Regions from separate parts of the Psychromonas sp. L1A2 genome, predicted to be linked through region 1. Evidence: predicted binding sites of a transcription regulator. Region 1 holds the regulator's gene; the other holds the start of a gene.
The links. Region 1 encodes sigma-54, which starts transcription at its own class of promoters, with help from an activator protein. Its sites were predicted from a motif close to GTTGGCACGNNNNTNGNNT; they were not measured.
Positions count from the first base shown of each region.

Region 2: GQR59_RS07835 (PEP-CTERM sorting domain-containing protein) is a predicted target of sigma-54. The motif match lies at 3,514-3,532, and genes of this name have one in related genera.

Region 1 is NZ_WUAG01000001.1:524,301-529,124, reverse strand. It holds gene GQR59_RS02285 (ATP-binding cassette domain-containing protein) at 1-257, opposite strand, end outside; gene kdsC (3-deoxy-manno-octulosonate-8-phosphatase KdsC) at 624-1,172, shown strand; gene lptC (LPS export ABC transporter periplasmic protein LptC) at 1,173-1,736, shown strand; gene lptA (lipopolysaccharide transport periplasmic protein LptA) at 1,723-2,277, shown strand; gene lptB (LPS export ABC transporter ATP-binding protein) at 2,280-3,005, shown strand; gene GQR59_RS02260 (RNA polymerase factor sigma-54) at 3,039-4,484, shown strand; gene ptsN (PTS IIA-like nitrogen regulatory protein PtsN) at 4,582-4,824, shown strand, end outside.
Region 2 is NZ_WUAG01000001.1:1,817,128-1,821,951, forward strand. It holds gene sucC (ADP-forming succinate--CoA ligase subunit beta) at 1-357, shown strand, start outside; gene sucD (succinate--CoA ligase subunit alpha) at 357-1,229, shown strand; gene GQR59_RS07835 (PEP-CTERM sorting domain-containing protein) at 3,626-4,123, shown strand; gene GQR59_RS07840 (hypothetical protein) at 4,506-4,824, shown strand, end outside.

The sequences.
Region 1 (4,824 bases):
ATGCCCATTTTTTTACGTGCTTGATAAAGCGCTTTTTCAGAACATTCATGAATTGAAGTGCCATTGAAGATAACTTCTCCACTATCGACAGGAATTTGCCCACCAATCAGTTTTAGTAAAGTCGTTTTACCAATGCCACTTGGTCCAAGCACAGCGGTGATTTTACCTTGTTCAAATTGCATATCGAGCTTATCAAAAATTTTCTTTTGTTGGCGCGTAAAGCTAAGTTGATTAATTACAATGTGTTGTGTTGGCATAAATACATTTTTCTCTAAGAAAAAGAAAGCTCAGTCTAATAACTCCACCATGAAAGGCAATTAATAATCGGACTAAATCGTAGTAAAATAGTAATTTAGATTGGATTTTACCTATAAAAAGGTAAATAAGCTAAATTTAGCAAGCGTCTAATGTTACTTGTGACTCTTTTCTGACAAACTATCTTTATGATAGTTTCGATAATTATGACATTAATAACGACATTAATACTGTTTAATCTATTTAATGGTAAGTAGTCTTGTTATGATTGGCACATATTTTGAATTTGAAATAAACAATGCTCGCCTTACTGTGTGTACTTTGATATTTTCATAATAAATTACTAGCATCTTAAAAAGAGTCGATAAATGATTGATACCCCTTATGGAAAAATCAGCACCGAGGTTTTTCAACAAGCGAAAAAAATAAAGCTCTTTGTCTGTGATGTTGATGGTGTATTTTCTGATGGTCGAATTTATTTAGGCAATGATGGTGAAGAACTTAAAGCATTCCATACAAAAGATGGATTTGGACTTAAAGCTATAATGCAGCAAGGTATAGAAGTAGCTATCATTACTGGTCGACAATCTAATATAGTTGAAAATAGAATGTCTGCTCTAGGTATTAAACACATTTATCAAGGCAAAGATGATAAGTTAAGTGTTTACAACTCATTATTAGAAAAACTCAATCTAACACCCGAGCAAACGGCTTACATCGGTGACGATGTTGTAGACTTACCAGTCATGGAACAGTCAGGCTTAGGAATAGCGGTTAATGACGCTCATCCATTGGTTTTACAAAAGGCGGATCTAGTGACAACCGTTAAAGGTGGATTTGGAGCAGTACGTGAAATTTGTGACTTATTTTTACAATGCCATGGACAACTTTCAATGACTCAAGGTAAAAGCGAATAAATGAACAAACGCAAGAGCATTCCTTTTATAGCCCTATTAGTTGCATTTATAGTATGGATATATGTAAAACCAGATACAGAACTTCCATCTCTTCCTGATCATCATCCTAGTTATATTGCTGACGATGTACAAAGTAACCATTACGATGAGTTTGGCTTTAATGATTATCGTGTGTTTGCAGAGAAAATGACTAATTACCCTGAAAATGACACCACTTTATTTGAATATCCTAAAGTGATTGTTTATACCAAAGATAAAAAAACAGATGTTATAACAACATGGCAATTAACCAGTAAAACAGGCACATTGACAGAAAAATATAACTTACTATTATCAGGAGACGTTTTAGTTGAGAATCTCAGTAAAGATCAATTAGTACAAACAATGTCTACAGCTCAAGCAACATTGCAACTGGATAGTAAAGAAATTAGCAGCGACCAAAAAGTCACATGGACAGGACCACAAGTTAAACAAGAAGGTGTTGGATTTTGGGCATCAATGGTCACAGAAGAAATGAAACTTAATTCTAATATAAAAGCGGTATACCTTAATGAATCTAAATAAATTAACAGTTTTACTTACTATTTCGCTGTTTAATGTAAATGCTTCAGCATTAGAGTCTGATTTCGATCAACCTATTCATGTTTCTTCTATAAAACAACATGCAAGTTTGAAAACTAACACAGTCGTTTTTACTGATGAGGTTTTACTTACGCAAGGCTCCATTAAAATTACGGCAGATAAACTAACGGTTATCCGTGGTACTAAACCCAATCATGAAATTATGATTGCAGAAGGTAATGTAGCAACATTTCATCAAATACAAGATGATGGAAAACCACTTGATGCAGAAGCAAAAAATATCAGTTATGAAGTCGCAAAAGGCAAAATAACATTATCTAAAAGCGCACAAGTGAAACAATTAGATAGTCAGGTAAATGGTGGTGAAATAGTTTATTTCTTAGAAAGCCAAGAACTGAATGTCACGACCGATCAAAGCAAAAAAGAACGTGTACAAACAGTCTTTTTGCCGGCTCAGTTTGAAAAAGACAAAAGCACAGATTCAACTAAATCTTCTACTCCAAAAACGACTGGAGAACAGTAAATATGGCAGAATTACGAGCAAGCGGATTAGTTAAAAGTTATAAAGGACGTACTGTTGTAAATGGTGTCGGCCTAACAGTTAAAACAGGCGAGATAGTTGGTTTATTAGGTCCCAATGGAGCGGGAAAAACAACCTCTTTTTATATGGTTGTTGGGCTCGTTAAACAAGACCATGGCAGTATCGTTATCGATGACGAAGATATCTCTAGCGATCCGATGCATATTCGAGCACAAAAAGGTATTGGCTACCTACCACAAGAAGCCTCTATATTCCGCCGCTTAACCGTGACTGAAAATATTATGGGGATTTTGCAGACTCGTAAAGAACTAACGCAGCCACAACGAGATGAAAAGCTAAATACACTGTTAGAAGAATTTCACATCACCCATATCCGTAACAGTAAAGGAATGAGTTTATCTGGTGGTGAACGACGACGTGTAGAAATTGCACGAGCACTAGCAACTGAGCCAAAATTTATCTTGTTAGATGAGCCCTTTGCAGGGGTTGACCCTATATCGGTCATTGATATAAAAAATATTATTCAACAATTACGTGATCGCGGTCTAGGCGTACTGATTACAGACCATAATGTAAGAGAAACATTAGATGTTTGTGAGCATTCATATATAGTGAGCCACGGAGAAATCATAGCCGTAGGCACACAAGACGAGATATTAGCAAACGACCATGTGAAGCGCGTTTATCTAGGTGAAGAGTTTAAACTTTAAATCGTAACCATACGTTCAGGAAGATATGTTTTGATGAAACAGGGTTTACAATTGAAAATGGGTCAGCAATTAGCGATGACCCCTCAATTACAGCAAGCAATAAAACTATTGCAGCTATCAACGCTCGATCTCCAACAGGAGATTCAAAACGCATTAGATTCAAATCCTCTTTTAGAGCAAGATGATCAAACGGGTACTGAAGAGTTAGTCAAAGAAGCTGATAGCAGTGAAGTTGATACTTCAGAAGCCATTTCCCAACAAGAATTTTCAGATGATCTTCCTGCAGAAAAAGAATGGGAAGAATCTTATAACTCTACGCCTATTACAGGTAACACCTCTAGTGCTGTTGCTTATGACGGTGAAAGTACAGTCTATCAGGGAGAATCTTCGACTTCTCTACAAGACCATTTATTATGGCAAATGCAATTAACGCCTTTTACTGAAACGGATCAAGTCATTGCAATGGCAATTATCGATTCTATTGATGAGTCAGGATATTTGACCACTGACTGTGAAAGTATTTTAGATAGCTTAAAAGCTGATTTAGAAGATTTGGAATTAGATGAAGTAGAGGTAGTATTAAAACGAATCCAACATTTCGATCCACTAGGTGTCGCGGCTCGTACCACTCAAGAGTGTTTACAAATTCAACTTCGCCAATTACCGAATACAACGCAATGGCGTGACGAAGCTATTCAAATACTTGAACAGTACATGGATCTTCTTGGTAACAGGGATTACAGAACACTTGCACGTAAAAGTAAATTCAAAGAAGCACAACTTGCAGAAATCATGCGCTTAATTCAAAGCTTAGAACCTCGACCAGGTAATGGTGTTGAAACAAGTGAAACACAATATATTATTCCAGATGTCTATGTTAAAAAGATTCAAGGACAATGGCGAGTTTCATTAAATCAAGATTGCGATCCTAATTTATCGATTAACCAACAATACGCAAATATGTGCTCAGGTAACATCAGTAAAACCGATTCTCAATTCATTAAAGGCCATTTGCAAGAAGCGAAATGGTTCATCAAAAGCTTAGAAAACCGCAATGAAACACTATTAAAAGTATCGAACTGTATTGTGCAACAACAACAAGCTTTCTTTGAATACGGCGATGAGTCGATGAAACCAATGGTTTTAAATGATGTTGCCTTTGAAGTCGAAATGCATGAATCAACCATTTCTCGAGTGACTACGCAGAAGTTTATGCATACTCCTCGTGGCATTTATGAATTGAAGTTTTTCTTTTCGAGTCATGTTGCAACCGATGGCGGTGGTGAATGTTCATCAACAGCTATCCGTGCTTTAATTAAAAAGCTCGTTGCCGCAGAATTAACGACTAAACCTTTAAGTGATAACAAAATAACGCAGTTATTAGAAGAAAAAGGTATTCAAGTAGCAAGACGTACTATTGCTAAGTACCGAGAATCATTAGGTATTCCACCTTCTAACCAGCGAAAGCAATTACTTTAATTAGTGAGCAACGCAAATAAAATTGGGATTAACTATAGTTATTTAATGCTAACCTGCTAAACTCGCGCGTCCATTAAGTACAGTTAAACTATATATTATGAAAATATCTACTTTATTAAATAAAGATTCAGTATTCTGCCAAACTGCCTGCACTAGTAAAAAAGGTGCTTTAGAAAAAATCAGTCTTATTGCGGCTAAAGAATTAAACTTAGATGCGCAAGAGTTATTCGAAAGCTTGATTGCACGAGAGAAAATTGGGTCGACGGGAGTAGGCTCAGGTATCGCTATTCCTCACGTCAAAATTTCTAGTGAATTACCAGCAACAGCAGTCTTTCTACAA
Region 2 (4,824 bases), 1.3 Mb from region 1:
GGTACGATGGACATGGTTAACTTACATGGCGGTAACCCGGCTAATTTCCTAGATGTTGGCGGCGGCGCAACTAAAGAACGTGTTACTGAAGCATTTAAAATCATTCTTTCTGACGATAAAGTTAAAGCTGTTTTAGTTAACATCTTCGGCGGTATCGTACGTTGTGATTTAATCGCTGACGGCGTTATTGGTGCAGTTGCAGAAGTTGGTGTATCTGTTCCTGTTATCGTTCGTTTAGAAGGTAATAATGCTGAGTTAGGTCGTAAGATTCTAGCTGAGTCAGGTCTTAATATTATTGCAGCAACATCATTAACAGATGCTGCGCAGCAGTCTGTTAAAGCGGTAGGTGGAAAATAATGAGCATTTTAATTAATAAAGATACTAAAGTAATTTGTCAGGGTTTCACTGGTGGTCAAGGTACTTTCCACTCTGAGCAAGCACTTGAGTACGGTACACAAATGGTTGGTGGTGTTTCTCCTGGTAAAGGCGGTCAAACACATTTAGGTCTTCCTGTATTTAATACAGTACGTGAAGCAGTAGAAAAAACTGGCGCAACAGCTTCAGTTATCTATGTACCAGCACCATTTTGTAAAGATGCTATTTTAGAAGCGATTGACGCAGGTATTAAATTAATCGTTACTATTACTGAAGGTATCCCAACACTAGATCTAGTTGCAGTTAAAATCAAACTAGACCAAGAAGGCGTTGTGATGATCGGTCCTAACTGTCCTGGTGTTATCACACCGGATGAATGTAAAATCGGCATCATGCCTGGTCACATTCATAAGAAAGGTAAAGTAGGTATCGTATCGCGTTCAGGTACATTAACTTACGAAGCAGTTAAACAAACGACTGATGAAGGTTTCGGCCAATCAACTTGTGTTGGTATCGGTGGCGACCCAATCCCAGGTTCAAGCTTCATTGATATCTTAAAATTGTTCCAAGAAGATCCAGAGACTGAAGCAATCGTTATGATTGGTGAAATCGGTGGTACTGCGGAAGAAGAAGCGGCTGCTTATATCAAAGCAAATGTAACTAAGCCTGTTGTTTCTTACATTGCCGGTGTTACTGCACCAGCTGGTAAGCGTATGGGTCATGCTGGCGCAATTATCGCTGGCGGTAAAGGTACTGCTGAAGATAAATTTAAAGCTCTTGAAGATGCAGGCGTGAAAACGACTAAATCTCTAGCTGAAATCGGTAGCGCACTACGCGAAATCACTGGTTGGTAAACTCTAACAGAGTGCTAATCACCAAGCCTCGCTTTTAGCGGGGCTTTTTTATGCCTATTGTTTATGTGACTAGTGTTTTAGTACACTGATATAGAAACTACTGAAGATAAATTTAAAGCGCTATACCTTAAATGAAGAGCCGCAGGCGTGAAAACGACTCAATGGCTAGCTGAAATCGGTAGCGCACTACGCGAAATCACTGGTTGGTAAACTCTTAACAGAGTGCTAATCACCAAGCCTCGCTTTTAGCGGGGCTTTTTTATGCCTATTGTTTCAACTTTAATTTAACTTACGAGTCTATTAACACGATAATATAGAAACTACTGAAGATAAATTTAAAATGCTGTACCTTAAATGAAGAGACGCAGGCGTGAAAACGACTCAATGGCTAGCTGAAATCGGTAGCGCACTACGTGAAATCACTGGTTGGTAATCTCTTAACAGAGCGCTAATCATCAAGCCTCGCTTTTAGCGGGGCTTTTTTATGCCTGTTGTTTCAACTTTAATTTAACTTACGAGTCTATTAACACGATAATATAGAAACTACTGAAGATAAATTTAAAATGCTGTACCTTAAATGAAGAGCCGCAGGCGTGAAAACGACTCAATGGCTAGCTGAAATCGGTAGTGCGCTACGTGAAATCACTGGTTGGTAAACTCTTAACAGAGTGCTAATCACCAAGCCTCGCTTTTAGCGGGGCTTTTTTATGCCTGTTGTTTATGCTGTAGTTAACTTGGCTAGTGTTTTAGTACACTAATATAGAAACTACTGAAGATAAATTTAAAGCTTGCTGGCCCGCAAGCTTTTCTGAATACATAGATGAATAATTTTTTAGCTGGGGCGCATGGCGAATTAGGCAAAGCCTAGTGTCATGAGCGGAGGAGCTCTGAAAGTCCTGTTTTCAGCTTGCAGAGTTTATGGTGTTGACGTTTATGTTTTTTGTCTTTTCAATAAATAATCAACACACAACCCCTGCAGGCTAAAGCCAGCGCCCCAAAGTCAAAAGATGGACATCGACACATAACTGACTGTAGGTTAAAGTTAGTGTCATGACCAGAGGAGTTCTGCGAGTCCTGTTTTTATTTTTTAATGAATACAATATATCAATAATTTTTTGATTTGGGGCGCATGGCGAATTAGGCAAAGCCTAGTGTCATGAGCGGAAGAGCTCTGCGAGTCCTGTTTTCAGCTTGCAGAGTTTTTGGTGTTGGGTTATGTGTGGTTTTTATTTTTCATCATAAAATCAACACATAACCCTTTGCAGGCTAAAGCGAGCGCCCCGAAACAATTTTCGACAATCAATTAGTGTTTCATTTTTTGACTTAGGGCGCATGGCGAATCAGGCAAAGCATAGTGTCATGTGCGGAAGAGTTCTGCGAGTCCTGTTTTTAGCTTGCAGGTTTTTTGTGTTGGGGGTTGTCATTTTGATTTCGTATATAAAATCAACACACAACCCCCGCAGGCTAAAGCCAGCGCCCCAAAGTCAAAAGATCAACATCAGGACGCAAAGATCTGCAGGCTAAAGCCAGCGGCCCAAAGTCAAAAGATCAACATCGACACACAACCCCCTGCAGGCTAAAGCCAGCGCCCCAAAGTCAAAAGATCAACATCGACACACAACCCTCTGCAGGCTAAAGCCAGCGCCCCAAAGTCAAAAGATCAACATCAAGACGCAAAGATCTGCAGGCTAAAGCCAGCGCCTCAAAGTCAAAAGGTCAACATTAGGATGCAAAAATCTGCAAGCTAAAGCTCGCGTGTCGAAGTCAAGCGATCAACGTTGATATATAACTGACTGCAGGCTAAAACTTGTGTCCCGATACAATTTTCGACAATCAATTGATATCTCATACCTTAAAAAATGAAGAGATACTGGCGTGAAAACGACTTAATGGCTAGTTGAAATTGGATTCGATAGTTATTGAGATCGTAATCAACATTATAAAGCAGATAAGATATGTCGAGATACTATGCATTATTATCTGGTTATTATTTACTTTTGTTATTTTTGTATCTCGAATTATTTGTTTTAATTTAAGCCTATTTTATTATAAGTGAATTTATACCTATTTTGATTTTTTAAAACATTTCTTTGTATATATTAAAATGACTTTTAAAGTTTAGGTCATTTACATAACTATTGATCTCATAAGAAAGCGATAACTTTTTCTTTAAAATTGATTTAAATTAAGATAATAAATTCTTAATGTGTTGATGTTTTTTACAGTAATTTCACCTTGTTGTTCTTTCATATCCTATCTAACTGTTAAACAAAGTAAAAGTTATAGTGGCACGCTTGATGCAAAATCATAACTGCATATCATTGATATATTTATATTTTATGATTTCATTTTATTAAACTTTTTATTTTTTACATTAAATAGGATAGAGGTGAAATATGGACATATTTAAATTTTCAAATATTAGAAAAATAGGATTGGTACTAGGCTTGTTGTTTAGTACAAGCTCTTTTGCAAGTCTGATTGTAGATGTTGTTTATCAAGATCAAGCGCTTAGTGGCCTTGGGAACTCAATTTCTTATCAACATGATATTACTGATGATGGATTTACATTCGGAAGTGCAACAAGTGCAAATTTAGCTATTCAAGTTAATAACCTTAGTTTTTGGGAGACTCTGTTATTTCAAATTGAGGAGTTTGATTTTGATTCGGGTGCCATTACTTTAGGCAGTGGCTTTATAGGTGATCTTGAAGTTAATGCATTAGCCGCTCTTAATAGTAATGGCTTATTAGATGTGTTTGTTTATGCAGGCCCATTTACTAGTGTTAGAGTTGGTACTTCTACTTTAACAGTACAAGTGCCAGAACCAAGTACGCTATTGATACTAGGTCTTGCGATTATCGGTTTAAGTTTGCGTCGTCACCGCCAGCTATAATCTATCGTAAATATGATGGGTTAGTGATTAGCTTGCCCAACCGTTTTATGATTTAGCCTCGCTTTAAGTGAGGTTTTTTTATACCTGTTATTTTGTTTTCTTTTTTATGCCTAGCCCTGACTTTAGTCAGTTTTCTTATTTTAAATAAAAAAACAATTAAAATGAGCTCCTTAAATGAGAATAATTAAATATGCTTTCAGCCAATGAGTAGTGTTTTTTGTATGGCATTAGTCCTGACTCATTTTTACAATGGTTAAATAAAAATAATTTTTATAAGAGAAAAGGATTTATTTGTTTAGAATGTTGACTAAGAGTTGCATAGGTTTAATGATCGGGCTTTTAGCCTAACACTTTTTTTATTTCGTTTGTTATAAGGTAAAACATGAATTTAGTTAAAGTACTGCCAACATTAATGTTTATTTATTCAATGCCGAGTTTTGCTGCAGAAGTCAGTACGGCTGAATCTACTCCAACAGTGTCATCAATTACTGAAAAGAACTTATATGGTACTTGGTTATGTCAACATGAAGTAGAAGAGCCTAATACTAAAATGTCGATTAAGGTAAATTATAAAATTAATTATCTAGCTAATGGTCAATCTAACGGCAGTGGTTATTTGTTTTTTAAAATTAATGGTATGCCTGAGCTTAAGTACAGTGTGACTGATAATTCTACCTGGGCGCTTAAAGGGAATGAACTCA